3 regions of the Paeniglutamicibacter sp. NPDC012692 genome follow, and region 3 is predicted to be linked to each of the others. Evidence: riboswitches for the same ligand, from Rfam matches in the RefSeq annotation. Region 3 holds a riboswitch; each other region holds the start of a gene.
What was found. A riboswitch is a leader RNA that binds a small molecule or an ion and turns the genes downstream of it on or off. The one in region 3 is predicted to bind S-adenosylmethionine.
Positions count from the first base shown of each region.

Region 1 (9,885 bases), on a different contig from region 3:
TTCGAGGATGCACCGGCCGGGCTGCAGTCGGCCGTCACTTCGGGGGCCACCACCGTCGTCGTCGGAACCCACGAATCCCCGCTGACCAAACGCCTTTCCCGCATCAAGAACTACAGGGGTTTGCTGTACGTGGACGGGTTCATCACGGTCGCCGACGGCCGTTGAAAACATCGTGCCGGAGACCGATCCACCCTTGAAATCGGCCACGGGCGATGTTGCACTGTTTCCCATGGGAAACGACCAAAACACAGTGCTCGCCATCGGAACCAAGAAGGGCCTCTGGTTGGCCCAGAGCCCGGACCGGCAGGATTGGACGCTCAGCGGACCGTATTTCACCACCCTTGAGGTCCCGTCCGTCGCCATCGACACCCGCGGCGGCCGCACCAGGATCTTCGCCGGCGTCAACGACTGGCACTGGGGACCCACCGTCGTGCACAGCGACGACATGGGGGCCACCTGGTCCGAGACGGAGAAGGGCGCCGTGAAGTTCCCGGAGGACACCGACACCGCGTTGGCCCGCATCTGGCACATCCGCCCCGACACCGCCGAGCGCCCGGGGGTCGTCTGGGCTGGCTGCGAACCCATTTCCGTCTTCAAGTCCACCGACGACGGCGAGAACTTCGAGCTGAACCGCGGGCTCTGGGACCACCCGCACCGCAGCGAATGGGGCGCCGGTTTCGGCGGGGCCGCGGTGCACAGCATCGTGCCGAACGCCGTCGACCCGAACGTGGTCCACGCGGCGATGAGCACCGGCGGCGTGTACCGCAGCACCGACGGCGGCACCTCCTGGGAACCCCGGAACAAGGGAATCAAGGCCGACTTCTTCCCCGATCCGTGGCCCGAGTTCGGCCAGTGCGTCCACCACATCACCGCGGACGCGGGAGACCCGGACAGGCTCTACGCCCAGAACCACGGCGGCGTCTACCGGACCGACAACGCCGGCGATGAATGGACAAGCATTGCCCAGGGGCTCCCCGCCGACTTCGGCTTCGTGTTCCTCGCCCACCCGCGCACCCCCGGCACCGTCTGGACCATCCCGTTGAAGGCCGCCGAGGAGCGCAACCCCGTGGGCGGGCGGCTCTCGGCCTACAGGTCCACCGACGCCGGGGAGACCTGGGAGGAACAGCACGACGGGCTGCCGGAACCCGACTACAACGCGGTGCTGCGCGACGCGGCGGCCGTGGACGACAACCCCGGAACCATCGGGGTGTACTTCGGGACCCGCGGCGGCGAGGTCTTCGCGAGCCCCGACGAGGGGGCCCATTTCAACACCGTCGCCCGGCGGCTGCCCGACGTGCTCAGCGTGCGCGCCGCAGTGGTCGTTGGCGCCTGAGCATGCAGACGATCCAGGTCGAGGTGCCGTCGGTGCTCGCCGCGGCGCTGGGCGGGAACCGCAGGCTCGAGGCCCACATGCCGGTGGGCTCGAGCGTCCGCAACCTTCTAGACGAGCTGGACGAGGCCTACCCGCTCTTTGCCCGCCGGGTCAGGGACGAACGCGGGCAGGTGCGCCGCTACGTGAACATCTTCATCGGGCCCGACAACATCCGCTCGCTGCAGGGGCTGGAATCCGTGCTGCCCGCCGGTTCCACGGTCATGATCATGCAATCGGTGGCCGGGGGCTGAAACGGCGCAGGCTGCGGGGTTTCACTGTGTCATGCGGTAGCCGCGGACACCTGCGTGCCTGCCCGCGGGCCCCCTCGCCGGATCCGGCGACCGGCACTACGCTATGGTCATGAGCAACCTGGAGACCGCACCGGAAGAACTTGTGTGCAACGACCACCGCGCTTGCGCAGGCATCGAGCTGCTGGCCCCGCGAAACGTCCCGCTGGGCGGGCCGCGGGCCATGGATGTGCGCAGGACCCTGCCGCAGAAGCAGCGCAGCCTGATCGGCGCCTGGTGCTTCCTGGACCACTACGGACCGGACCCCGTGGGCGAATCCGGCGGCATGCGCGTTCCGCGCCACCCGCACACCGGCCTGCAAACCGTCTCCTGGCTCTTCACCGGCGAGATCGAGCACCGCGACTCCGCGGGGCACCACGCCATGGTCCGTCCCGGCGAGGTCAACCTGATGACCGCCGGGCGCGGCATCAGCCATTCCGAGTTCTCGACCCCGGACACCAGGGTGCTGCACGGCGCCCAGTTGTGGATCGCGCTTCCGGACCGGGCCAGGCACACCGCACCGACCTTCGTGCACCACCGACCGGAGCCCATGGGAACCGAGGACTGGACGGTTCGCGTGTTCCTCGGGTCGCTCAGCGTCTCCGCCGACCGCGGGGCCGAGCACTACTCGGCCTCCCCCGTCCACACGCACACCGAGCTGGTGGGCGCCGAGATCCTGATGGAACCGGGCACGCGGATCAAGGTGGCCCTCAAGGCGCACCACGAACACGGCATCCTGCTCGATTCCGGGTCGCTGAAGGTCGAGGTTGACGACGTCCCGGTCGACCACCTGGCGTTCCTGCCCGTCGGATTCCAAACCGTCACGCTGAGCGCAGGAAACAAGCCCGTGCGCGCACTGCTGATCGGCGGCGAGCCGCTCCATGAGCAGATCCTCATGTGGTGGAACTTCGTGGGGCGAACCCACGAGGAGGTCGTGAAATACCGCCAGCAGTGGCAGGCGGAAATCGGCGCCGAACCCGGGGACGGATCGGCCAAGCGCTTCGGCGAGTTCCCGGACGGCGAACCCGATCCGCTGCCCGCCCCGGTACTGCCCACCGTCCGCCTGCGCCCGCGCGACTAGGCGCCACCCGCCCGATGAATCCCGTGGCCCGCGACTTCGCGGGGACGGCGGAAGGAAGGAATCCATGAGCCTGGAGATGGAGCTTGAACGGCTGCGGCGTTCGCTGACCGAGCGGGCGGAGATCGGAGACCTGCTCGAAGCCAAGCGCGAGGTGGAACATTTCGTTTCCTATGCATCGGCGCAGCAGGCCGACGAAGCCTGCGCGCACTTCGAAAATGCCGGCTGGTCGGTCGACCGTTCCGAGGAGCAGGACGCCAACGGCCTGATCCCCGTGCGCGTGTACCGGCGGCAGGCCATGGACGCGGAGCACGCCGAACGTTCCATCCGGGCCGTCTACGCCATCAACGAGCAGCACCAGGGATACTACGACGGCTTCGGCGCCATGGTGGTCCTGGCCGAGGGCAGCGAGCCGCCGGGGTTCTTCAGCCGCCTTTTCGGCCGACACAGCAGCGACGGATAAGGGGGCGCACCATGGAACAAATCCACCTCGGGCAGCTCGCCGAACGGCAGCGCTATGCCGTGTTCGACGGCGACAAGATCATCGGCGCCGCCCACTACCGGGACCTGTCCACCGACCACGGCATCGAGCGCGTCTTCTTCCACACCGTGGTCGACGAGGCCTACTCCGGGCAGGGACTGGCCTCGAAACTGGCGGTGTTCGCACTGGAGGACACCATCGCGCAGGGGCACAAGATCGTGGCGGTGTGCCCCTACATCAAGGCTTACACGGCCAAGCACCACCAATACGATGCCCACCTCGTTGTGCCGGAAGCCCGGCACCTGCGGATCCTGCCGACGGCGTAGAAGCCCGGACCTGCGGTTGCTGGGGGCCTGTTACCCGGCGCGCTCGCGGTTGAACTTCCTCGGGCCGATCACGGCATGGGTGGTGGCCGCCGCCGCGGGGGGCCATGGATTCCGTGCCGGGCCGGCCTTCAGTCGGCCAGCTCCGAGCCGACCTCCCCCAGCGCCTCGCGCAGGATCCGGATGGCCTTGGGGCCGACCCCGTGCAGGGCCTGCAGGGCCTTCTCGCCCAGGGCCGCGGCCTGTTCAAGCGTGGTGATTCCGTGGGCATTCAGTGCCCGCGTTGCGGGAGCACCGATCTTCGGCAGTTCATGGTCGCTCATGCTCCGAGTGTATTGCGCACCTCGATCGCCGGCACAGCCGTTTCAACGGCCCGCGTCCGCGGGGTCAGGACGATCAACGCCAGCCCGATGAGCGCGGTGAAGGCGAAGACCGCGACGAACGAGTCGTTTCCGCTGAAGGCGGCGAAGATCAGCCCGGCCGCGGCAAGGGCCAGGGCCGAGCCCATCGAGTCGGCGATGGCCAGCGCCGAGGAGTTGAAGCCCTGGTTCGCGGTGGTCGACAGCTTGATCATGTGCACGTTCTGCCTCGGGTACACCAGTCCCATGCCGGCCCCGCCGAGGCCCCAGGCGGCGATCGCCACGAAGGCCGGCCAGTGCCAGGCCGCGGTCGCCAGGACCAGGACGATTGCCGCCACGCCGAGCACCGAGCCGATGAGCATGGCCCGTTCGTTGCCCAGGGTCTCCCCCATGCGGCCCTGGACCGCGGATCCCAGCGACCAGAAGATCGCGCCACCGGTCAACGCCAGGCCAGCCACCGCCGGCGTGAGCGCGTAGCGGTCCATCAGCAGGTACGGCAGGTACACCTCGGTGCCGAAGAACGCTGCCGCGGCCAGCCCGCGAACCAGGATCGTGGTCGGCAGGCCCCGCCCCGCGCTCAGGGTCTTGCGCGGGAACAGCGGGCGCACCGCCACCAGCACCACCGCCAGGGACAGCAGCATCAGCCAGGTCCCCACCGAGGGGACGTCGGCAAGCAGGTTCATGGCCAGGACCGCGGCCGCAGCCAGGGCCGCCCAGCCCAGCGGAAGCCAGGCGATCTTGCCCTCCGGCTTCTCCCCGCCGCCGAGCCCGCGCAGCGACGGCACCACCGCGGCCATGGCCAGCAGCACCAGCCCGACGACGCCGAGGAACACCCAACGCCAGCTGACGGTTTGCGCGGCAAGCCCGGCCGCAAACGGGCCGATCAGCGACGGGATGACCCAGGCCGCGGCAAATGCGGCGAAGATCTTCGGATGCAGGCGCGGAACGTAGACCCTTGCCACCACCACGTACAGCGCCACGGTGATGGCACCGCCGCCGAGCCCCTGGACCAGGCGTCCCACCACCAGCGCCTGCATGCTCGGCGCCAGGCCGCACAGCAGCAGGCCGACAATGAACACGATCGAGGAAACGTAGAGCGGACCCGTCGGTCCCTTCCGGTCGGACCAGCCACCCGCGGCCACCATGCCGATGACGCCGCTTGCCATGGGTGCCGCGAAGGCCAGCGCGTACATGGCCGCGCCGTTCAGATCCTTGCTGACCAGCGGCATGACCGTCGTGACGGCCAGGGATTCGAAGGCGACAAGGAACACCAGGGAGAACATTCCCACGGTGATCCAGCGGTATTGGGGAGCGAAAAGGCCCAGCGGCACATTCGCGCCGGATCCGGGAGCAGACGAGGTCATGATTAGAGCTTAAAGCCTGCCCGTTTCCCGCATTGCATCGACCTGCGGAGAGTCTTGTCAGCAATGTTTTTCGGGGGTGAATTCACGTCCATTCGGGGGTGACCGCAGGTAGGGTTTCGTGCATGGAGTTCACCAACGAAATAACCGTCAACGTCCCGCGCAGCAGGTTCATCGAGCTCTTCGACGACCCGGAAAACCTGAAACTCTGGCAGACGGGGTTGCTCTCCTTCGAGGCGGTCTCCGGCACGCCCGGGGAACCCGGTGCAACCTCAAGGCTGCTCTACAAGCAGGGCAGGGGCACCATGGAAATGGTCGAGACGGTCACCCGACGCGAGCTGCCCGATGCATTCGACGGAACCTATGATGCCAAAGGCGTCCACAACATCTGCAAGAACGAGTTCCACGACGTGGACGGAACAGCGACCCGCTGGGTCGCGCACAATACCTTCGAATTCTCCGGGTTCATGAAGATCGTCGGGCTGCTCTTCGGCTCGATGTTCCCGAAGCAGAACTTGAAGACTATGAATGAGTTCAAGTCGTTTGCCGAGGCGCAAGCGTAGGTAAGCCGGAAGCATGGCTGCCGCTTAACGCAATGGTGCGGCCTTCCCTGACATCGGGAAGGCCGCACCGCAGTGTTGGGGACGGTTACATCCCGCCCTCTTGCGCCATGTTGTTGAAGCGCGAGTAGTGGCCCTGGAAGGCGACCACCATGGTCTTGGTCGGACCGTTACGGTGCTTTGCCACGATCACGTCGGCTTCGCCGGCACGCGCCGACTCCTTGTCGTAAATGTCTTCACGGTGAAGCAGAATGACCATGTCGGCGTCCTGCTCGATCGATCCGGATTCGCGAAGGTCGGAAACCATCGGCTTCTTGTCCGTACGCTGTTCGGAACCACGGTTCAGCTGCGACAACGCAATAACCGGCACATCGAGTTCCTTGGCGAGCAGCTTCAGCGCACGCGAGAACTCGGAGACTTCCTGCTGGCGCGATTCAACGCGCTTGCCCGAGCTCATCAGCTGCAGGTAGTCCAAGACCACCAGCTTGAGGTCGTGCTTCTGCTTCAGGCGACGGCACTTTGCGCGGATTTCCATCAGCGACATGTTCGGCGAATCATCGATGAACAGCGGTGCGTCGTTGAGCCGCCCCATGGTGGTGGCGATCTTCGACCACTGCTCGTCCTTGATGGTTCCCTTGCGCAGGTCCTGCAGCGCAATGCTGGCCTCTGCGGACAGCAGACGCATGGCAATTTCGTTTCGGCCCATTTCCAGGGAGAAGAAAACAGCGGTCATGTTGTTCTTGATAGCTGCCGACCGGGCGAAGTCCAATGCGAACGTGGACTTGCCGACAGCCGGGCGGGCTGCGATGACGATCATCTGACCGCCGTGCAGGCCCTGGGTCAGCTCATCGAGTTCGTAGAATCCGGTGGGCACACCGGTCATGCCCTCGCCCCGGGAGCCCGCCGATTCGATTTCGTCGACGGTGCCCTCAATGATGTCGCGCAGCGGGACATAGTCCTCCGCGGTGCGTCGTTCGGCGACCTTGTAGACCTCGGCCTGGGCCTCGTTGACGATTGCGTCGACCTCGCCGTCCTGCGAGTAGCCAAGCTGGACGATCTTGGTTCCGGCGTCGACCAGACGGCGCAAGACGGCACGCTCACGAACGATCTCGGCGTAGAAGCCCGCGTTGGCAGCCGTCGGGACGGACTGGATCAGGGTGTGCAGGTAGGCCGGGCCGCCAATGCGGGTGATTTCCCCGCGCTTGGTCAATAGGTCGGAGACCGTCACTGCGTCGGCGGGTTCGCCGCGGCCGTACAGGTCGATGATCGCTTCGTAGATGGCCTCGTGCGCCGGGCGGTAGAAATCGAGTCCCCGCAGGACTTCCACGCAGTCCGCGATGGCGTCCTTGGAGAGCATCATGCCGCCGAGCACGCTTTGTTCGGCCACAAGATCCTGCGGCGGCGTGCGGCCGTAGGCTGACTCGCCGGATTCAGAATTGGTTTCGATGTTCGCTAGCGACACGGGTTTTCCCTTCAAGCTTCGCGGGTTCCCAGTTTTCCGCGTCATTACCTACTTCAGTGTCGCAGGGTCGGCCGACCTTTTGGTACGTCCAATCTCACGTGTGCGAAGAGACACCGTAAGCCTGTGGAAATAGGTGGGGAACATTGTCACCTTAGACCTCATTTGACTCAAACCCAACATCGTTATCCACAGGGGCTGTGCATAACCTGTGCACCTTGCGGCGTGTTGTGTGCACAGTCTGGGGAGAACATTGTGGATTACCGGCGATTTTTATCAACAAAAGCCGTCTGACTAGGCGCTATGCATTTACACACCTGTGGACAGAAAGTAGTTATCCACAGATTCTCGGGGCGAAAATCTTGGTTATACACATAAAAACCCCGAGATTCCGGGGTTAATCCCCAACGCATTCCGCGGTTACCCACAAACTATCCACAGCTATCCACAGGGCTCTGGGGATTCTGGGGATTAACGAGGTTGATGAGCGCCTACGGCACTGCAATACTGGCTCGCATGGCCGCCAACAAAACCGCCCCCACCCGCGTTGATCCACATGAGTTCATCGCCTCCGTTGCCCACCCCACTCGGCGCGCGGACGCGCAGGTGTTGCTGGAAATGATGGAGGAAGTCTCCGGGCAGCCTGCGACCATGTGGGGACCGACGATCATCGGCTTCGGAACTTACCACTACAAATACGATTCAGGCAGGGAAGGGGACGCCGGCGCGATCGGGTTCTCGCCCCGATCGACGAATCTGGCCCTCTACGGTCTGACCGTCGCGCCGGAATCCGAAGAGCTCCTGGCCAAGCTAGGCAAGCACAAGCGAGGTGCCGCATGCCTGTATGTCAACAAGCTTGCTGACGTCGACTTTGGCGTACTCACGGAATTGGCGCGGCACGGGTACCGCCACATGATGGAAGTCGTCCACGACCCCTCCTAGGCGAACGGACGGCACCTGCCTCGCGGCCCACCCCGCAAAAGACAGAACCTGCCGGGCCATGATCCGGCTCTCGTGGTGGATCATGGCCAAGCAGGCTCGCGTGCCTCCGGGATAGCGCCTAGGAGACGAGCTGTTCGGTTTCCAGGCGGCGGAATGCGGATCCGTGGAAGACCAGCGGGGAATTTGTTTCATTGCTCGTTTGGTGGCCGTGCACGCGCAGCAGGACGACGTGGTGGTCGCCCGCCGGAATCTCCTGCTCAACAGAGCAGTCGAGCCACAAGCTTGCATCGTGGAGCAGCAGGGCGCCCTCGTCGGTGGAATCCAGGCGGAGCCCCGCGAAGCGGTCCCCGGTCTTGGAAGCGATCTGGCGGCAAACGCCCTCGTTCTTTTCGCTGAGCACGGATACCCCGATGCGGGCATTGGATCGAACGAGGGGCCACGTACGCGACGTGTTCTGGACCGCGAACATCACCAGCGGCGGATCCATCGAAACGCCGACGGTGAAAGACGAAGCGACGATTCCTTGCGGCTCGCCGTCGACGATGGCGCACAGTGCGGCAACACCCGAGGGATGCTGGGCGAAAACGTTGCGCAAGGTGTCGGGGGTTAGGTCTGTCGCAAGAGTCATGGCTCGGTCCTTCGGCTTGGTGCCCACCTTGATTCGGGTGTGCGCCAAAGCGCAACAGGCCATCAAAGGTGTGCGGTACTTGCCCCCGGGGTTCCGCGGGCCGAATCGTCACCTGGAGCACCCCACTACCGTGAGAGGGTTGCCGGTCAACAAGCCAGGGCTTTTGCGTTGACACTCTTGATTCATGACTAACGTTAGGAGAAAAGTTTAGCTTCAGTCAAAGATTGTTTCGACACATTGGTTCACGAAGAGTAAGAATCGAAGATTCTGCGAACAACACTCGCTTTTGGCCGCCAGTTGTCGATACTGTGCGGCCGCACCCCCCGGACGATGCCCAATCCCCCATGGGTCACGTCCACACGACCCGTTAAAGCGATGAGGACCCCACCCGAAGGTGAGGTCCTCATCGCTATCGTCCCGGGGGACGATGAATCCGCAGAGAATTACTTCTTTGCGGCTACGACTACCAGCGAGATGGTCGCGGATACATCGGTGTGCAGACGCACGGTAGCCGAGTAGTTACCCGTCGACTTGATGTGATCGTTGATCTCGATGTTGCGCTTGTCGATCGCGCCAACGCCGGCGGCTGCAACAGCCTTGGCGATGTCGTCGGTCTTGACGGTGCCGAAGAGGCGACCGGTAGCGCCGGCCTTGACGGTCAGCTTGACCGGCTTGGCGGAGATAGCGGCGGCGAGTGCCTGTGCTTCTTCCAAGGACGCAACGGCGCGAGCAGCACGGGCGGCCTTGATCGACTCAACCTGCTTCTCACCGCCCGGGGTCCAGGTGATGGCGAACGAACGCGGGAGAAGGTAGTTACGTGCGTAACCGTTCTTCACCTCAACGATGTCGCCTGCGGCACCGAGGCCGGTAACTTCGTGGGTCAGAATGAGCTTTGCCATGTTTGTATACCTTCCTTAGCCGCGGCCAGCGCCGGAGTAAGGCAGCAAGGCTACTTCACGCGCGTTCTTGATGGCCTGTGCGATCTTGCGCTGTTCCTGAACGGAAACGCCGGTAACGCGACGGGCACGGATCTTT
Region 1 is NZ_JBIBDE010000002.1:688,162-698,046, forward strand. Features, by position in the region: gene ACFY5D_RS11275 (HAD-IA family hydrolase) at 1-165, shown strand, start outside; gene ACFY5D_RS11280 (WD40/YVTN/BNR-like repeat-containing protein) at 230-1,333, shown strand; gene ACFY5D_RS11285 (MoaD/ThiS family protein) at 1,336-1,623, shown strand; gene ACFY5D_RS11290 (pirin family protein) at 1,733-2,740, shown strand; gene ACFY5D_RS11295 (ribonuclease E inhibitor RraB) at 2,805-3,200, shown strand; gene ACFY5D_RS11300 (GNAT family N-acetyltransferase) at 3,212-3,544, shown strand; gene ACFY5D_RS11305 (DNA-binding protein) at 3,673-3,864, opposite strand; gene ACFY5D_RS11310 (MFS transporter) at 3,861-5,264, opposite strand; gene ACFY5D_RS11315 (SRPBCC family protein) at 5,387-5,824, shown strand; gene dnaB (replicative DNA helicase) at 5,910-7,283, opposite strand; gene ACFY5D_RS11325 (DUF1801 domain-containing protein) at 7,797-8,222, shown strand; gene ACFY5D_RS11330 (flavin reductase family protein) at 8,341-8,850, opposite strand; SAM riboswitch class IV at 8,921-9,033, opposite strand; gene rplI (50S ribosomal protein L9) at 9,294-9,749, opposite strand; gene rpsR (30S ribosomal protein S18) at 9,765-9,885, opposite strand, start outside.
Region 1: linked by a shared signal. The riboswitch ahead of ACFY5D_RS11330 (flavin reductase family protein) and the one ahead of ACFY5D_RS15195 (methylenetetrahydrofolate reductase) in region 3 are both predicted to bind S-adenosylmethionine.

Region 2 (9,885 bases), on a different contig from region 3:
TCGGCGGCGCGGTCCTCGCCCTGATCGCCTTCGTGGTCGTTGAAATCCGCGCTTCCGAGCCGCTGATCAACCTCGGCCTGTTCAAGAACGCCACGTTCACGCTGGCCGTCATCGCCTCCCTCTCGGTGGGCGTGACGATGTTCGGCACCTCGGTGTTCCTTTCGCAGTACATGATCATGGCCCGCGGCGCCACGGCGACCAGCGCCGGGTTGATGACCCTGCCGATGATGGCCGGCGTCCTGATCGTCTCCACCATTGCCGGTGCCATGATCTCCCGATTCGGCAAGTGGAAGGCCTTCGTGGTCGCGGGTTCCGTCATGCAGACCATCGGCCTGTTCGCCCTGGGAACCATCCACTACGACACTAACTTCCTGCTGCTTTCCGCCTACATGTTCCTGCTTGGCTCCGGCGTCGGCATGGTCATGCAGAACATGGTGCTGGTTGTGCAGAACGCGGTTCCTCAGAAGGAACTCGGTGTGGCCAGCTCGGCCGTGACGTTCTTCCGCTCGCTGGGCGGCACCATTGGCGTTGCAGCCCTCGGCTCCATCCTGGCCCTCCGGATCCCCGAAATGCTCGCCGAGCGCAAGGAAGAGATGGGTGCGGCCCTGGCACACCTGGGAGCCGCAGGCAATGACGTCGGCCAGGCCTTGGCTTCGGGCACCATGCCCGCCATGAACCAGCTTCCCGAGTCGATCCGCCAGATCATCGAGTCCGTCTACGGAGACGCCGTGGCGCATGTCTTCGCCATCGCCGCACCACTGGGCTTCCTGACCATCCTCGCCGTGGCCTTCCTGCCGAACCTGCCGTTGAGCCGGATGACGCGCACCGAACGCAGCAAGGTCGAAGAGGCATCCGCAACGGCAGACACCGAGGCCGGGGAACTGCCCTCAGCCGCCGGCACCGGGGCGGTTGTCGCTAACACCACGGATTCCACCCTCGATGCGGACAAACTCGAATCGGCACCCGGGCGCTGACATGGATGCCCAACTGTCTTGCTTCTCCCACGAGGCTCCCTCCCAAGTGCCGCTGGGCGAAGATCCGGTTCTCGGAACCTTGATCCAGGAGGTCGAGAAGGAATTCTCGACCATGGTCATCAGGGCCCGCATGGCGATCCGCAAACGGGCGCAGTCCATCCATCCGGAACTGCAGCCCCTGGGCTACAAGGTCCTGTCGATCCTGGTGCGGGAACATGCCCAGCATCAGGTCGTCCTGGCCGAGGAGCTTGAGGTGGACAAGGCAACCATGAGCCGGACCATCAAACAGCTGGAGTGCCAGGGGCTGGTCGACAGAGTTTCCGATCCGGCCGATGGCCGGGCCATGCTCGTGAGCATCACCGAGTCCGCGCGGGCAGGTTTCGCCGCCTCGGGTTCACGATCGAGGTCGATGCTTCGCGAACGGCTCTCCACCTGGGAACCGGTCGAAATCAAGCGTTTCTCCGAGTTGCTCGCAAGGCTCAACGTCAGCGACGTGTTGAGGCACGAAGGGTAGCTCGGATTGGCTTGCCGAAGGCCCCGCACCGTCCCGTAACAGGGAAGGCGCGGGGCCTTCGCCGTTCTCCGGCTTTCCGCCCGGTGACCTCGGGGAAACGCACTAATATGGACTCCATGGAACCCCCTAGCTCCGAGCGAACCCCCGACGTCGACAAGCCCGCCGATCCGCAGGTGCTGGAACCATTGATGCAAGAGGTCGAAAAGCAATTTTCGATCATGGCTGTCAAGGCCCGCACCGCGATTCGCAAGCGTGCACTGGAAATCCACCCGGATCTGCAGCCGCTGGGCTACAGGGTGCTTTCGATTTTGGTGAGGCAGCAGGCGCAGCAACAAATTGTCCTGGCATCGGAACTGCACGTGGACAAGGCCACCATGAGCCGAACCATCAAGCAGCTGCAGGGCCAGGGCCTGGTGACCAGGGAGCCCGACCCGAGCGATGGGCGCGCCATGCTGGTCAGCATCACGGATGTGGCCCGGGAATCCTGGATCGCCTCCGGGGCACGGGCCAGAATCCTGATGCGTGAGCGGCTGTCGAATTGGGAACCGGATGAGATTCGGCGTTTTGCGGACTTGCTGGCACGGCTCAACGACTCGGAATCGGACCACAGCGAGGGCTAGTCTCCGCCGAGACTTGATCGAAGCCGCTGTAGGGGCCCAAGCGGTCGAGCTTTCATGCCCTACGCGGCACCGGTGGCACTTGTGATCATTTCGTTGCGCCAAACGGCGGTGCTTTTCGCCATTTCATGGCCAAACGCCGGTACGCTCAAAATCTAAGGATGTCCCTTAGACATCATTCACTTGCATCAACATCTTTTTTCGCGGAGGAAAAATGACTCAGCCGGCCGACAACCAGCCACAGTTCAACGGTTCAGCCCCGTACCAGGGTGCACCCACCTACATCCAGAACAGCCCCGAGCAGCTGCGCGGCGCCCAGCTTGCACAGACCTCGATGATCCTGGGCATTCTGTCCCTCTTCGTCGTCGGAATCATTCTTGGCCCGATCGCCATCTCCAAGGCCAAGAAGGCAGAAGAGCTCCACACCGCGGCAACCGTCGGCAAGGTGACCGGTTGGATCGGAACGATCTTCGGCATCCTGGGCCTCCTCTGGGCCGCGTTCTTCGTGGTCATGCTCTTCGTCGGCGCTTCCCAGCAGTAGACCCGTCGCGAAACCATGAAGATGGCGGCCCGCCAAGATTTCAAATCTTGAAGGGCCGCCATTTTTGTGTCCTTTCCGGTCTTCATGCGCCACGTGGAACCAATCTGGTTTTCAACGAATCGGAATATTCCGATTGCGGTATTCGGGAATGCCTCAAGGCTTTTTTGAGGATCCAGGGCCCGCACTCGTGGCTCACAGGCAAGCCTCAAGCCCAGCTGAGGTGAGATTGTGGGCCCTCAACATGGCAGCGTGCGCTTTTGCCGCGTGACTCCGTTAGTCTCGATTCAACCGGATGTTCTGCCGCATGGCTTCCGGCAACCGGAGCAATCGCAATGGAGGAAACATGACGCAGTACCCGGAACAAGACCGAGGCCAACAGCTAGCCCAGACCTCCATGATCCTGGGCATCCTTTCCCTTTTCGTTCCCCTTGTCGGCATCGCCCTGGGCATCATTGCCATCAACAAGGCAAAAGAGGCCGAGCAGCTGAACACCGACGCGACGGTCGGCAAGGTGACGGGCTGGGTCGGCACCATCCTGTGGATCCTGTCAGTGATTCCTCTGTTGCTACTCATCCCCTTCCTGTTGCTCAGCCCGTTCTTTTTCTCGACCGGCCACTAACTTGCCTCTCGGCGAAAGCGGCGATTCACCCGGCATGCCCCGGGCGAACCGCTGTTCTTGACTGGCGCAGGATCGTCCACGCTTCATGACGCTGCGTGAAGCATTTGCTTGTCACCCTCGCAGTATCCCCGGCACACTTGTCAACAGAATCACGAGTTCCAACCATTCACGACCCTGGTCGGTTGGACGGCAACCCCCTTCGTCATAGCGGGGTGCTCCAGGTGAAGATTCGACGCCGTCCAACCGGATCGGCGTAAGTATGGCGTCGTGATTGGCACGCGCCACCACGGAAGGATCGATCTCCCATGTCTGAGACCCTGCTCGAAAACACCCCCGACATCCTGCGCGCCGAGAAGCTCAGCACGGCCGGAAACGCCTGGGGCGAGCGCATCGCGGCAAACACCGCCAACGCCTCGCTAACGTTCAAGACGAACGGGACCGCCGTCGGCTCGGTTGCCACCGAAGTCACCGCCGGCAAGCACAGCTTCCTGGTCGACGAACCCGTCGGACTGGCCGGGGACGACGCCGCGGCAAGCCCCGTCGAGTACGCGCTCGGAGCATTGATCTCCTGCCAGGTGGTCGTCTACCGCCTGTACGCGCACCAGTTGGGGCTCAAGATCGATTCGCTGGACATCGACGCGGAGGCCGACCTCGACGTGCGCGGGCTCTTCGGAATCGACGAGGCGGTTCGCCCGGGCTTCGGCGGCGTCCGGCTCAAGGTGAAGCTGTCCGGTCCCGAGACCCGAGAACGCTACGAGGAGCTGCAGGCTGCCGTTGACGCGCACTGCCCTGTCTTCGACATCATCGCGAACCCCACGCCGGTCACGGTTGAACTGATCACCGCCGACTAACCGCTTGCAGCAATCGATCGAGGGGGCCATCCGCCAATCCGGCGGGTGGCCCCCTCGTCGCGTGTGGGCGGCCGATGCCGGGTGCATTCGGCCGAGCGACCCTATATCACACCCGCTTCGGATGGACTCCGACCCAGGGCCACCGCCAAGGCCTCCCGGGGGTGGCCCGATTCCAGTTTTGTGACGAACGCCCGTCATAATAGTCAGTGTCGTTTCGTTGAATCGGAGCAATCAGACGGTACCAACGAGCGACATTTCCGGGCCTAGCAGGCCCAGATCAACGACTGTGGCATGGTCTTGATCCAGATAGACCACCGCCGGGAAGCTAGCAATGCATCAGCAACACTGTGCCTCGGGGCGAACAAGAGCAAGGTTATCCATTCGACCATCTGTGGCTCACGCCTTCGGATTCGCAACCTTGAGTCACGCTCTGTATAGTCCACCACCCCGATTTTCCCCGGAAAAAACCGCACAAATACAGGGAAGTGCTGCGTGTGAGAAACCAAACACACCTCGGGCAACGGCCCCAACACACGGCGCCCCTGTGAGCAAAGTCGCGTCAGTTGCCCTCGGTGGTGTTGCATGACACCCATGAGCAGAATTTCCGTGGCAGTTGAAAACGAATCACCGGTTCAGCGTGGAACCGTGATCGAGACCGGGGGCAACCCCGACACCGGGAAACCGGACAACGAACTCAAGCGCGGGCTAAGCAGCCGCCACCTCCAGATGATCGCCATCGGCGGCGCCATCGGCACCGGCCTGTTCGTCGCCTCCGGAGGCACGATCTCGCAGGCCGGACCCGGCGGCGCACTCGTTGCCTATGCGTTGGTCGGCCTGATGGTCTTCCTGCTGATGCAGTCGCTCGGCGAGATGTCGGCGAAGATCCCCGTGGCAGGTTCATTCCAGACCTACGCAACCCGGTTCGTCTCCCCGTCCTTCGGATTCGCGATCGGCTGGAACTACTGGTTCAACTGGGCCATCACCGTGGCCGCCGAACTCGTGGCCGCCGGCATCATCATGGACTTCTGGTTCCCCGGAGTCCCCGGGTGGATCTGGGCCGGGTCGTTCCTGGTGCTGCTCACGGGAGTCAACGCGCTCTCGGCCAAGGCCTTCGGCGAAAGCGAGTTCTGGCTTTCCCTGATCAAGGTCGTGGCGGTCATCCTGTTCCTGGTTGCCGGCGTCCTGATGATCGTCGGCATTCTCGGGGACAGCTCCCCGGGGCTCAGCAACTGGCAGAACCGCGAGGACGTGTTCCACGGCGGCTGGGTATCGATCATTTCCGTCTTCATGATCGCCGGGTTCTCCTTCCAGGGCACCGAACTGGTGGGCGTTGCAGCAGGCGAGGCCAAGAACCCGCGCAAGGAAGTCCCCAAGGCCATCCGCTCCGTCTTCTGGCGCATCATGATCTTCTACATCGGCGCCATCTTCGTGATCGGCTGCCTGATTCCGTTCACCGACCCGAGCCTGCTGGCCTCCGGCGAAGCGGACATCGCGGCATCGCCCTTCACCTTGGTCTTTGAGCGCGCGGGCATCGCCTTTGCTGCGGCACTGATGAACGCAGTCATCCTGACGGCCATCCTCTCCGCGGGCAACTCCGGCCTGTATGCCTCAACGCGCATGCTTTACGCCATGGCCCACGACGGCAAGGCCCCGAAGGCCTTCGGCCGCACCAATTCCCGCGGCGTTCCGATCAACGCGCTGCTGGCCACGGCTGCCGTGGGACTCTTCGGGTTCCTCAGCGCCATCGTCGGGCAGGGCGCCGCGTACGCCTGGCTGCTGAACGTCTCGGGCCTGTGCGGGTTCATCGTCTGGGCAGGCATCGCCCTGTCGCACTACCGGTTCCGGCGCGGGTTCCTGGCGCAGGGCAACAAGGTCAGCGACCTGCCCTACAAGGCGTCGTTCTTCCCCGTCGGTCCGCTGCTGGCCTTCGCCGTGCTGATCGTGGTGATCGCGGGCCAGAACTACGAGGCAGTGCTGGCCGGTCGCGGCATGGAGGTGCTCTCCTCCTACATCGGCATCCCGATCTTCCTGGGGCTGTGGATCGTCCACCGCCATGTCACCAAGTCGCGCGTCGTGCCGCTGCTTGAGATGGACCTTTCCGGCCCCAAGGACGTCGAAGAGGAAGCTGTCGCCAAGGTCGGCTAACTAGCCCGGCCGGGCCCAGTCCCGGAAACAAAGCCGCAGCCGTGCAGGACCATTGGTCCTGCACGGCTGCGGCTTTGTTCGTCATCGCCCGGGGCCTGGCCCCGGCGGGAAAACTACTGCACGCGCCGCAGGGCGGGCCGGCGGTAGGCGCTTGCCGCGATGCCCAGCAGCAGCTGGAGCACCACCACGCCCAGCAGCAGGATGAGCGGGACGGTCCAGGCGCCGGTCAGCGCAAAGAGCAGCCCCATGCCGAACGGTCCGCTGGTGGCCACCAGGTAACCGATGGACTGCGCCAGCGTGCTCATGGCAGTGGTTTCCTCCGGCGTTTCGCCGCTGTGCGAGATGACCACCAGCACCAGCGGGAAGATGGCAAAGCCGATGCCCAGCGCGATCGCGCTGATCCAGGCCAGGCCCAACGGCAACAGCAGCAACCCTGCCACGCCGATCCCCGCGGCCACGGAGCAGACCACCATCGCCGAGCGCAACCTGTTGAGCTTGTTCGCCATCCACAACACGAACATCGTCGCGGGGATCGACATGATCTGCAGGAGCCCGAGCATGATGCCGGCCTGTGCCGTCGACATGCCCCGGAAGATCAGGATGGTCGGCAGCCAGCTCATGATCGCGTAGGCCAGGATTCCCTGGACCGTGAACAGCCCGGTGATCACCAGACCGCGCTTGGTGCGCAGGAGGCCCAGGACGCTGGTCCGGGGACCGGCAGCAGGCGTCGGCTTGCCGCTGCGCGCCATCAGGATGAAGGGGATGAAGGCCAACGCACCGGCCAGGGCAAGCACGCTCCATGCGGCCAATCCCAGCGTGGGCGACCCCGCCGCCATCGCCAGCGGCACGCTGAGCGATGATGCTGCGGTGGCGCCGATGGACATGGTGATGGTGTAGACGCCGGTCATCATCGAGGTCTTGTGCGCGAAGTTTTCGCGGATGAACGAGGGCATGGCCACGTTGCACAGCGCGATGCCGCACATCGCGGCAACGGTTCCGGCCAGCAGCGCCCACGTGGCGGGAATCCCGCGGAAGGCCAGCCCGGCAGCGAGGATGCACAGGGCCAGCATGATGGTTCCGCTGAGCCCCAGGCGCCGGGCAACCCACGCGGTTGCCGTGCCCGCCGCGGCGAAGACCAGCGTCGGGATGGAGGGAAGCAGCGCCGCGACAAACGGCCCGTAGCCGAGGAACTGCTGCAGGTCGTGATAGAGCGCCGAGGCGCTGGTGATGCCCGCACGCAGGTTCAGCCCCACCAGGATCACGGCAAGCAGCGAAAGCAACATGAATCCACGGGAGACCCGCTGCGGGGTCGGCTGGGAAGTTGCGTTGTCTGCTCTTGGTTTTTCCGTATTGGGCATGCTCACAGGGTACGTGGCAGGACTGTTCGGGTGCCAATGGGCCGGTGGCAAGATTGCTCACATCAAGTCATCAATTCGGGACAGTCCGAACGTTCCGGCTTCCGCCGGCAGAATGCCTGAAGACAGCTCCTTCCACCCCGGATCCCGCCGAATCTAGGATGCACCGACGTCCCGGTGCCGCAGCGCCAGCACGCTCACCGCGATGAACACAATGCTCAGTCCGCAGAGGCCCGCGGCCGCCGACCACGGGACCCCGGCTGTCAGGGGCGAGTGTCTATAGGCCCAGTAATAGGGCGAGAAGTTGTGGAGCCAGGCCAGGTCCTGGCTCTGGTTTCCCAGGGCGTTGAAGACGTAGCCGACCACGGCGATAGCGGTGCCCGCGACGATGCCGTACATCCGGCGCCCGCTCAGCGCACCTGCCGCCAGTGCGCCGGTTCCGCCCAGCAGCGTCAGGAGCACAAACATGAGCACGCCGGCGAACACCTTGGCCGGGTCGATGCCCAATTGCGCGGGCCCGTTGAGCGCCAGGATGACCGCCAGCACCAAGGCGGCCAGCACGAGCATGCGAAGGACCAGCGCCGCCGCGCGTTCCAGCACCACCTGCGCGCGGGTCACCCCGTGGGCGAGCGTGAGTTCCAGGAGCCCGGCTTCCTCGTCCCCGCCGATCGCGGCGGCTCCCCACGAGATGGATGCGATGGACATGAGCAGGAACCCGGTGAGACCGAAGAACGTGGCCTGGGTGTAGCCGGGGCCGGAGGCGATCTGGTCGTAGTTCAACGCCTTGATCATTTCCTGCGGCAGGGAGGCCAAAAGCTCGCGCATCTGCGCGCTGCCGCCGATGCTGGGGTACAACGGCAGGTACAACGACATGATCGCCAGCAGGCCAATGCCCCATCCGAGGGTTGAGCGCCACGAATCTGTCAGCGCCTTGCGCATCAACGGATGGCGTTGGGGTTTCATGTGCGTGCCTCCCGCGGCAGAGGGGAATCGGTTCCCCTGTCCGATGAGTACATTTTCAGCACCGCTTCCTCGAGATCCGGTTCCTCGATCACCAGGTCCAGGACCCTGGTGCGGGACAGGACGTAAATCAACGGTTCGACCGATCCCTCGATGCTGGCCCTGGCTTCGATCACTCCGCGGTCCCCTCCGTCGTGGACCTGGCGGACTTCAAGGTCGTGGATCCCGGGGATGCCGGCGCACAGGTCTCGCGCGCCTTGCAGGTCGTGGCCGGGGAAGAGCGCCCGCACGTGCCGGATGGCGCTTTCGCGCAGGTTGTCCACGGTGGAGACCGTGACGATGGAGCCTTCGCGCAGGATCGCGACCTCGTCGGCCGCCTGCTGGATTTCGCTAAGCACGTGCGAGGAGAGGAACACCGTTTGGCCGTTGTCCTTCGCCTCGCGGATGAGCGCCAGGAACTCCCGTTGCATCAGCGGATCCAGGCCGCTGGTCGGCTCGTCGAGGACCAGCAGTTCCGGTTCGTGCATGAAGGCCTGGACGAGTCCCAGTTTTTGCTTGTTGCCCTTGGAGAGACGTCGGGCCTGGTTGTCGAGGTCCAGGGCCAGGCGCTCGGCCAACGACTCGACCATGCCCGGCTTGACCGGCCCGCTGATGGCCTCAAAGTGTTCAAGGATCTTGCGCCCCGTGGTCCGGCTTTCAAGGATCAGTTCGCCGGGAAGGTACCCGATCCGCCTGCGCAGCTCCGGGCCGCCCTGCGTCGGGTTTTTCCCGAGGACCTCGATGATCCCTGCGCTGGGGCGAATGATGTCCAGCAGGCAGCGCATGGTCGTGGTCTTGCCCGCGCCATTGGGCCCGATGACCCCGAAGATGCTTCCGGGCTGCACGCTGAAGTCGATTCCGTGCAGGACTTCCTTGCCACCGTACTTCTTGCTGAGGCCCGTGACTTCGATGGCGGGATCCACTTAGTGCTCCTCGGTTTCGGCAGCGGTTTGGATGGCGGCACGGGCCGCAACCAGGAAGCGGTCGTCCGCATACAGGGGGTGGGTGTAGAGGTCCACCACGGGGACTCCTAGGAGGTTTACGGTGGCGACGCCGAACTCCACTTGCCCCATGCTTCGGGCCACGTGTCGGCCAAGAACCAGCATGCCCATGGAGTTGGTCGCCAGCACGACCGCCGTCGCCCGCCGGTCCTCAATCGGGCGAATGCTCCCGTTCGCGATGCCGGCTTCGAGCATGTCCTCGGTCATGGCAACGAGTGCGTCGAAGAACGAGTCGCCCAGGGCCGAGTCGTCCATGATCGCTTGGCGGA
Region 2 is NZ_JBIBDE010000002.1:121,693-131,577, forward strand. Features, by position in the region: gene ACFY5D_RS08715 (MDR family MFS transporter) at 1-974, shown strand, start outside; gene ACFY5D_RS08720 (MarR family winged helix-turn-helix transcriptional regulator) at 976-1,488, shown strand; gene ACFY5D_RS08725 (MarR family winged helix-turn-helix transcriptional regulator) at 1,605-2,108, shown strand; gene ACFY5D_RS08730 (hypothetical protein) at 2,320-2,646, shown strand; gene ACFY5D_RS08735 (DUF4190 domain-containing protein) at 2,990-3,265, shown strand; SAM riboswitch class IV at 3,413-3,531, shown strand; gene ACFY5D_RS08740 (OsmC family protein) at 3,571-4,116, shown strand; gene ACFY5D_RS08745 (amino acid permease) at 4,708-6,261, shown strand; gene ACFY5D_RS08750 (MFS transporter) at 6,375-7,619, opposite strand; gene ACFY5D_RS08755 (ABC transporter permease subunit) at 7,773-8,579, opposite strand; gene ACFY5D_RS08760 (ABC transporter ATP-binding protein) at 8,576-9,538, opposite strand; gene ACFY5D_RS08765 (TetR/AcrR family transcriptional regulator) at 9,539-9,885, opposite strand, start outside.
Region 2: linked by a shared signal. The riboswitch ahead of ACFY5D_RS08740 (OsmC family protein) and the one ahead of ACFY5D_RS15195 (methylenetetrahydrofolate reductase) in region 3 are both predicted to bind S-adenosylmethionine.

Region 3 (9,885 bases):
CGAGGGTGAAAGACACGGACGTGCTTAGGGCACCAGGGATGAGCGTACGCCTCAAGCTCACCCTCAGTTACGTCGGGTTCCTCGTGCTCGCAGTGGCTTTGCTACTCGCTGCTGTGTGGATCTTCCTCCTTCGCTACGTTCCTGAGGGCGCAATCAATAGCAATGGGGGCTTCGTTCCGAACCGCTCCGACCTCCAACGCGCCTTCGGTCCAGCAGCAGCCGCAGTGATGGCCTTCCTACTGGTGTTCGGGGTGATTGGCGGATGGCTCCTCTCCGGACGGATGCTCGCGCCCCTTTCCCGAATCAACGATGCCACTCGAACCGCTGCTAACGGATCGCTATCACACCGAATCCGGTTAGGGGGCCGCAAGGACGAGTTCCGTGAACTCGCCGATTCCTTCGACACGATGCTCGAACGGCTCGAAGCACACGTTGCCGAACAACAGCGATTTGCTGCCAATGCCTCCCACGAACTGCGCACACCGCTGGCAATAACACAGACACTTCTCAACGTGGGACGAAACGACCCGGACCGAAACACCAATGAACTTCTCGAACGTCTCGACACGGTCAACACTCGTGCAATCGACCTCACCGAAGCACTACTTTTGCTCACGCGGGCCGACCAGAGGTCCTTCACGCAAGAACGTGTCGACCTTTCCTTGGTAGTCGAAGAATCAGCCGAAGTCCTCCTCCCGCTTGCAGAAAAGCGTGGAGTCACCATCGACGTTTCCAGCAGCTTCACCCCGACATTCGGTTCATCTGCGCTTCTGCTGCAGATGGTAACGAACCTCCTGCACAATGCGATCGTCCATAACCTCCCGGTGCAGGGGACGGTCTGGGTGAGAACCATGGCCGGCCCCGAATCCGTTGTGCTCATCGTCGAGAACACTGGCGAGCAACTCAGCGAAGCACTGGTCTCCACACTCACCGAAAGATTCCAGCGCGGCACCGAACGCACTCGCACGAGCGACCATGCAGGCGTCGGTCTCGGCTTGGCCATTGTCAAAAGCATCGCCCTCGCACACGACGGATCGCTCTCTATTGCCCCGCGTCGCGCCGGCGGGCTCCACATTGCGATCCACCTGCCGACCGAACCGGACGTCATTGGGCGTAAGAAGAGAGCTGTCAGGTAGGCGTTGCTTCGAGACCGACTTTGTTGAACCGGGATCGAACACGCACCGGTGGTGAAGGACCTCAACGTGCTTACGTCCGAAATTGTGTCTAACGCGGCTGGTTCTCCTCATCGGCCTCTGACCTCCGCGAAAAATCCGGCCATTTGTCGTAGCGATTCACTGCTCTCGGTACCGGAAAACCAGGAATGCCGGCGCACCGGCGAATGTGCTTCGAGGAGCACGCGGCTCCGGTCCGGAGTATGCCGGACCAGTGGCCTGACCGGACCCGTGGTTCATCCCGCGGGACGGCACCAACCTTCGGTCGCGGGATGCGGTAGCTGCTAACAGGCCCATGACCCGCACCCGGAAGGCTTGATGCTTTGCCGGCTAGTAGAGTTTGTTCGCCCCGCCGTCGGCCATGAGGGTTTGGCCCGTCATGTAGCGCGAATCATCCGAGACAAGGAACGCCACGATGGGTGCGACATCCTCTTCCGGATCCCCGAAGCGCCCCAGCGGGACCTTCGCGAGGGAGTCCTGGTACATCTGCGGGAATGCCTCGCTCCAGGCCTTGACCCCGTCGGTCAGCGCCATGGGGGAGACGACATTGACGCGGATGTTGTCCTTGGCCCATTCATTCGCCGTCACGCGGGAAAGTCCCCGGATGGCTTCCTTGGCGGAGGCATAGGCCGCCTGGGTCATCTGGCCGACCATCGCCGAACCCGAGCCGAAGTTCACGACCGAGCCGCCGTTGACCGCCAGCAGCGGGTAGGCCGCGGCCATGAATTGGCGGGTGGCGCGGAAGCCGGTGTTGAAGGAAAGTTCCCACTCATCCTCGGTCAGGTCGTTGAACATGGCCTGGCGCGATGCATGGGCGTTGTTCACCAGCGCGTCCAACCCGCCGTAAGTTTCGCTCGCCAGTTCCACGGCGGCGGCTGCCACGGCCTTGTCACTGACATCGCCCAGCAGGAACTGCACGTCACCGCCGAGGTCACCCTTGAGCGTGGTGCCGGCCTCGCCGTTGACGTCTACGGCGACGACCTTGGCGCCGCGGGCCACCAACACCCGGGAAATGGCGCCCCCGATGCCCGAGGCTCCGCCGGTGACGATGACTACCTTGTTGGCAAGCTGCATTCCCATTCCCCTTTTCGCGTTTACATGGCTGGTCGTTCCACCGCGGCGGACCGCCGGGCTGCAGGATCACGCTGGTTCGCGCGTTGGCGGAGCCTGCACCTTGGCGGATCCGACAAGATTGTGTCGTGACGACAGTATCTCATGGGGCGACCCGGGCACAACGGCTTCAGTGAATGGATGACCCGGGTTGTGGCGTCGGCGCCCCGAGCAGCCTCGTCACAGAGGCTTCACATTGGGCCCCAAAAGTAACGCACGGGCGGCAAGCCACCGGAAATCCGGGGAAGTAGGCCCCGACTCGTACTTAACAATCGGCCGGACAATGTTGGCAAGAATGACAAAAAATCGTCATGTGAAGTGTTTTTGCCCCACGTGACGCGGTGCGCGACCGGCACCTTGCACCGCCCTTGAAGCGTGGAACATGATGAATGCATCAACCATCAAGAGCGGCTGAGAGATCTGGCTCGTTGACGCCGCAGCAACCATCAATCGATGGATTCCCCCTGTGCGGGGACTCCGTTGTTGAGGGTGCTAAGGCCAGAAGCGATGGAGCCGCTTCAAAACCTGCTCACCATCGCCGCAGTCATCCGCACGGATTGCTGGGGCTTTTGTGGCGTACCTTGGGGCCTCCCTCGTTTAGACGAGGAGTCACACATGAGCATTACACCGTCCGCGGCCCCGCCGTCACTGTCCTATGAGCTGTACCCGCCGGTGAACCGCGACGCGACCGAGGGCGTTTTCAACAGCATCGAGGCGCTTCAGGCCACAAACCCCGACTACGTGTCGGTCACCTACTCGGGGACCCACGCACGCCGCCGGGCCTCGCTGGAACTGATCGAGCACCTCATCCAGAACACCAGGCTGCGCCCGCTGGCGCACCTGACCTGCGTGGGGGAGAGCCGCCAATCCCTCGAGAACCTGATCCGCCACTTCATCTCGCTCGGGGTCCGCGGGGTGCTGGCGCTTCGCGGCGACCTGCCCACAGACCCGGACGGCTGGCGCGGGGAATTCCCCTTCGCCCGCTACCTGATCGAACTCATCCGCGAGGTCGAAACCGAGCACTCGGCGGCGCTGGCCGGCGGGCGGCTGGGGGTCGGCGTGGCCGCCTACCCGATCCGGCACCCCGAATCCCCGTCGTTCGAGCACGACGTGGAGGTCTTGCTGGCCAAGGAGCGCTCGGGGGCGAACTACGCGATCACCCAGGTGTACTTCCGGCCAGAGGAATACACCAACCTGGTTGACTCGGCTCGCCGCGCAGGAGTGTCCATCCCGATCATTCCGGGGGTCATCCCGCTGAATTCGCTCAAGCGGCTCAACCGGCTGGCGTCGATGACAGGGGTCGAACCGGATCCGATCCTGGCGCACGCGCTGGAATCGGCGAGCACCGACGCCGAACGCCACTACATCGGGGTCAGCGCTGCCGTCACCCTGGCACGGCGTGCCTTCGATGACGGGGCGCCCGGCGTCCACCTCTACACCTTCAACGACCACCGCGGCTCGCTCGACGTCATCGAACGGCTCGAGCTGCCCCGCACCCGGGCCCAGGTCGTCAACTCCTGGGCCGCCCGCGCCGCCGTCTAGGCGCCCGGTCCTTCAACGCTTTTCCAACACTTACAACACTTTCAACACCCAAGGAGAAACACCATGACGAAGCCAACCTTCCCGGCAGCATCCATCCTCGGCTACCCGCGCATCGGCCCGAACCGCGAGCTCAAGAAGGCCCTCGAGGCCCACTGGGCCAACCGCACCGACGAGGCCACCCTGCACGCCGCGGCCCGCGAACTGCAGCAGGCCAACCTTGCCAAGCTCACCGAACTCGGCCTGGGTGCCACGGACGCCTCGCTGCCCGGCGACTTCGCCTACTACGACCAGGTCCTCGACGCCACCGTGGCGCTGTCCGCCCTGCCGACCCGCTTCGCCGACCTGGCCGCCGCCGACGGCACGGTCAACACCGCGGCCTCGTTCGTGCTGGCCCGCGGCGACGAATCCCGCGCCCCGCTGGAAATGACCAAGTGGTTCGACACCAACTACCACTACCTGGTTCCGGAGATCGGCGAGAACACCCCGATCGCGGCCAATGCCAAGCCGCTGGTCGAATCCTTCAAGGCCCACGCGGCCAACGGAAGCACCATCCGCCCGACCCTCGTCGGCCCCATCACCTACCTGCTGCTGGCCAAGGCCGAGGACGGCGCCGCGGAGGGTTTCGACCCGCTGACCCGCATCGACGAGGTCGTCGCAGCCTACGCACAGATCCTGACCGAGCTCGCAGCCGCGGGCGCCCCGTGGGTCCAGATCGATGAGCCGGCACTTGTCACCGACCGCGGCGCCGAACTGGCCGTTCCCGGCGCCCTGGCCGAGTCCGTCTACGCCAAGCTCGCCGCCGCCACCGAGCGCCCGGCCCTGTTTGTCACCTTCGGCTACGGAACCGCCGGTGACGTGGCCCGCCCGGGTGCGACCCAGGGCCTGCTGGCCCGCGCCGGCGTCGAGGCAGTGCACGCCGACCTGGTCCGCGGTCTGGCCCCGAAGGCTGAATTCCTCGGCGACCTCGCCGGCGCCACCCTGGTTGCGGGCGTCGTCAACTCGCGCAACATCTGGCGCAACAACCTCGCCGAATCGCTGGTCATCCTGAAGACCCTGCGCACCGAGGTCGAGAAGTCCAACGGCACCATCGCCGTGGGCACCGCGACCTCCCTGCAGCACGTCCCGCACGACGTCGCCCTGGAAAACAACCTGCCGGCCCACCTGCCGGAATGGCTGGCCTTCGCCAACCAGAAGGTCGCCGAGGTCATCACCCTGGCCAAGGGCCTGGCGCAGGGCGAATCGGCGATCGCCGCCGAGCTTTCCGCCGCGGAGACCGCCATCAACCACCGCGCGGCGTTCGCCGGAACCACCGTGGCCGCCGTCCGCGACCGCCTAGCCGCGCTCACCGACGCCGACTTCTCCCGCTCCGCCGCCGACGTGCGTGAGGCCGCGCAGGAAGCCGCACTGAACCTGCCGGTGCTGCCGACCACCACCATCGGCTCCTTCCCGCAGACCGGCGAGGTCCGCACCGCCCGCGCCGCGCACCGCAACGGCAGCATCGACGACGCCGCCTACGAGGGCTTCCTCAAGGCGGAGATCGCCCGCGTCGTGGAGCTGCAGGAACGCCTGGGCCTGGACGTGCTGGTGCACGGCGAGCCCGAGCGCAACGACATGGTCCAGTACTTCGCCGAGAACTTCGACGGCTTCACCGAGACCACCAACGGCTGGGTGCAGTCCTACGGATCGCGCGCCACCCGCCCGTCGATCCTCTGGGGCGACGTGTCCCGCCCGGCGGCCTTCACCGTCCCGTGGATCTCCTACGCAGCGTCGCTGACCAACAAGCCGTTCAAGGGCATGCTCACCGGCCCGGTCACCATCCTGGCCTGGAGCTTCATCCGCGACGACCAGCCGCTGGCGACTTCCGCCAACCAGGTGGCGCTGGCGCTGCGCGACGAGATCGCGGACCTGCAGGACGCCGGCATCTCCATCATCCAGGTCGACGAGCCGGCGCTGCGCGAGCTGCTCCCGTTGCGCAAGGCAGACCAGGCCGACTACCTGAAGTGGTCGGTCGACTCCTTCCGCCTGTCCACCGCCGGCGCCGTGGATGCCACCCAGATCCACACGCACCTGTGCTACTCGGAATTCGGCGAGATCATCGACGCGATCGACGCGCTGGATGCCGACGTCACCTCGATCGAGGCCGCCCGCTCCCGCATGGAGGTCACCGCGGACCTGACCGAGTTCGGCTACAGCCGCGGCATCGGCCCGGGCGTGTACGACATCCACTCGCCGCGCGTCCCGTCCACCGAAGAGGTCGCCGAGCTCATCGAGATCGCCCTGGCCTCGCTGCCGGCCAAGCAGCTGTGGATCAACCCGGACTGCGGCCTGAAGACCCGCGGCTACGCGGAGACCGAGGCCTCGCTGGCCAACCTGGTCGAGGCCACCCTCGCGGCCCGCGCCACGATCGGCGCAAACACCGGCGCAAACGCCTAAGCGCGTTTAGTCCCGCAGGACCGCCGCCGGGCCCGCACCCGAGTCCCAATCCCGACCGGGCCCCGCGGCGGCACAGGGGCCGGACGTGGGGGGGTGTATCGATCCGCAACTCGATGCACCCCCGCACGTCCTTCCCCGCACTTTTCCTCAGCACCAGGCCCCGAAAGGCACGATCATGGCCACCAGCAACTGGCAGAACGCCACCACCGAAATCCACACCGGTTACAGCCCCGCGGGCCCGCACCGACCCATGACCGTGCCGATCTACAACTCCGCGGCGTTTGAGTTCACCGACTACGCCACCGCCGCCGAGCTCTTCAAGCTGAAGAAGGCGGGCTTCACCTACTCGCGCACCGGCAACCCCACGGTCTCCGTGCTGGAGGCGCGCGCCGCGGCGCTGGAGGGCGGCATCGGCGCGCTGGCCACCGCCACGGGCCAGGCGGCCGTCGCCGTTTCCCTGCTGGCCCTGCTGCAGGGCCCCAACCACCTGGTGGCCTCCAACAAGCTCTACGGCGGCACCGTCGACCTGCTCACCGACACCTTCGCGGACTTCGGCGTGACCGTCACGTTCGTCGACCCGGAGGACCCCTCCAACTGGGCGGCGGCCATCACGGAGAAGACCCGCGGCTTCCTGCTCGAGTCCGTCTCCAACCCGCTGATCACCCTGGTGGACCTGCGCGCCATCGCCGACGTCGCCCACGCCGCGGGCATCCCGGTGGTCGTCGACAATACCCTGGCAACCCCCGCCGCCTACCGCCCCATCGAGTTCGGCGCCGACATCGTGGTCCACTCGGCCACCAAGGCGCTGGCCGGCCACGGATCGGTGCTTGGGGGACTGATCGTCGACGCCGGCACCTTCGATTTCTCCGATGCGACCCGCTGGCCGCAGATCGCCGCGCCCAAGGCCCGCTACTACGGGGACTCGCTGCTGGAACGCTACGGCGCCACCGCGTACCTGATGCTTGCACGCTCCAAGTTCCTGCACGACCTGGGCCCCACGCTCAGCGCGGCCTCCGCCTCGGCGATCCTCACGGGCATCGAGACGCTCTCGCTGCGCGTGGCCAAGGCGCAGGCCAACGTGCTGGACCTGGTGGCGGCGCTCAACGAGCACCCGGCCGTGGCCAGGGTCCACCACCCGTCGCTGCCCGGCCACCAGGACCACGAGCTGGCGCACCGGGACTTCCCGGCCGGCACCGGCTGCGTGTTCTCCTTCGACCTGCACGACGCCGCCGCCGTCCCGCAGGTCGTCGACTCGGTCGAGCTCTTTGCCCTGGCCGCCAACATCGGCGACGCACGGTCCCTGATCGTGCACCCCGCCGCCATGACCCACTGTCGGCTTTCCGGCGCCCAGCTTGCCGCCGCCGGGATCTCCGCCGGGACCCTGCGCGTCTCGGTGGGCCTGGAGGACTCGGCGGACCTGATCGCGGACCTGACCCGTGCGCTTGATGCGCTGACCCAAGAAACCACATCACCGACCCGCGTATCCGTCGGCGTCTAGGAAGGAACGACCATGAGCAACCCAGCAGGCACCCAGCATTCCTTCAACACCCACTCCTTCAACACGCTGGCCATCCACGCAGGCCAGGCACCGGACCCGCTGACCGGCGCGGTCATCCCGCCGATCTACCAGACCAGCACCTTTGTGCAGGACGGCATCAACGTCCTGCGCAGCGGCCACGAGTACTCCCGCGGCTCCAACCCGACCCGTGGCGGCTTCGAAACCCAGCTCACCGCCCTGGAAGCGGGCCACGCGGGCTTCGCCTTCGCCTCCGGCATCGCCGCCGAGGACGCGCTGCTGCGCGCGGTGCTGGAACCAGGGGACCACATCGTCCTCGGCGCCGACGGCTACGGCGGCACCAACCGGCTCATCAACCGCCTGCACGGCAAATGGGGGATCACCAACACCCCGGTGGACATCACCGACCTCGCGGCCGTGGCCGCCGCGGTGCAGCCCGGGAAGACCGCGCTGCTTTGGGTGGAAACCCCGTCGAACCCGCTGCTGGGCATCGCCGACGTTGCCGGCTGGGCACGGATCGCCCGCGAGGCCGGCGCGTTGCTGGTCGTGGACAACACCTTCGCCACCCCGTTCCTGCAGCAGCCGATCATCCTCGGCGCGGACGTCGTGGTGCACTCGACCACCAAGTACATCGGCGGGCACTCGGACGTGCTCGGCGGGGCGGTGATCGTGGCTGAGCGGATCTTCCGCGGCCAGTCGCTGGCCGAGGCCGTCGGGTTCCAGCAGTTCGCCGGGGGAGCCGTGGCCGGCCCGCAGGACTGTTTCCTTGCGGCCCGCGGGCTCAAGACCCTGGGGCTGCGCATGGAGCGCCACTGCTCGAACGCCGCCCGCATCGCCGATTGGCTGACCACCCGCGACGAGGTTTCCACGGTGCTGTACCCGGGGCTCGAATCGCACCCGGGGCACGAGCTGGCCAAGACCCAGTCCCGCGGATTCGGCGGCATCGTCTCGCTGCAATTCGCCGGCGGGGAGGCCGCAGCGCGCGCTTTCGCCGAGTCGACCGAGCTGTTCGCGCTCTCGGTGTCCCTGGGCGGCGTCGAGTCGCTGGTCTGCTACTCCTCGGAAATGACCCACGCCTCGGTGATCGGCACCCCGCTGGCTGTGCCCAAGAACCTGGTGCGGCTCAGCGTCGGCGTCGAACAGGTCGAGGACCTGATTGCCGACCTCGAACTCGGCCTGGCCGCCGCGCGCCGCGCCTCCCTGGTTGCGGCCACGGCCTGAGAAGGGATTCCCGGCCCACCGGCCGGGCCACAAGTTTGCGTTGGCCGTGCATGGGGTCTGAGGGGGCCGAAGGCCGGCCAACGCATCAACCGTGAAAGAGCCGCCGGGCTGCAACCCGGCGGCTCTTTGCGTTCCCGCGGCGCGAAGTGGACGATTGGGGCATGGACTTCGAATTGCGCATCATTGCCGACTGCCCGAACAGCGACCCGGCCGGCGAGCTGTATCGTCGCGCCCTGGAAGCCGAGGGGCTGGATGCGGGCGACCTGCGCATCCGGGAACTGGCCAGCGACGAGGAAGCCCGGGAACTGGCGTTCCACGGTTCCCCGACGTTCGTCGTCTCCGGCCGGGACCTGTTCGCCTCCGCGGCCGAGCCGGCCCTCAGCTGCCGGGTCTACCCGGCGCCGGAGGGATTCGCCGGGCTGCCGTCCCTCGAGGATTTGCGTGCGGCGCTGCGCGATGCCGGAGAAACCGGACCCGTGGCCCAGTAGCCCTGTGCGGGACAGTGCACCCGAGACATGGCAAGGGTGGCGCTTGCCGACGACGGTTCGTCGGCAAGCGCCACCCTCGTTTGTGCAGAAACAGGGGCCGTTTGGCCCTAGCTGGTGCGGGCCAGGTCGTTGGGGTAGCGGATCCCCAGCTGGTGGCGGATGCCGTCGAAGATGGCCATGGTGTTGACCGAGTGTTCCCACGGCATGGTGGGGGACTCGTTCAGGCCCTGCTGGATGCACCGCGTGGCCTCGCGGAACTGGTAGGTGTAGTTGTTGCCCACCGGTTCAAAGACCTCGGTGCGGCTGAGCCCCTTGGCCGGGTGGATGAACAACTTGGTGGGGTTGTGGAGTGGTGCGTTGGTGCTGAGCCAGCCGTTGCTGCAGGCCACCCGCGCCTCGCGCG
Region 3 is NZ_JBIBDE010000004.1:169,873-179,757, forward strand. Features, by position in the region: gene ACFY5D_RS15180 (response regulator transcription factor) at 1-28, shown strand, start outside; gene ACFY5D_RS15185 (sensor histidine kinase) at 39-1,136, shown strand; gene ACFY5D_RS15190 (SDR family NAD(P)-dependent oxidoreductase) at 1,503-2,246, opposite strand; SAM riboswitch class I at 2,678-2,796, shown strand; gene ACFY5D_RS15195 (methylenetetrahydrofolate reductase) at 2,898-3,824, shown strand; gene metE (5-methyltetrahydropteroyltriglutamate--homocysteine S-methyltransferase) at 3,888-6,257, shown strand; gene ACFY5D_RS15205 (O-acetylhomoserine aminocarboxypropyltransferase/cysteine synthase family protein) at 6,433-7,755, shown strand; gene ACFY5D_RS15210 (cystathionine gamma-synthase) at 7,768-8,994, shown strand; gene ACFY5D_RS15215 (hypothetical protein) at 9,156-9,482, shown strand; gene ACFY5D_RS15220 (Gfo/Idh/MocA family protein) at 9,590-9,885, opposite strand, start outside.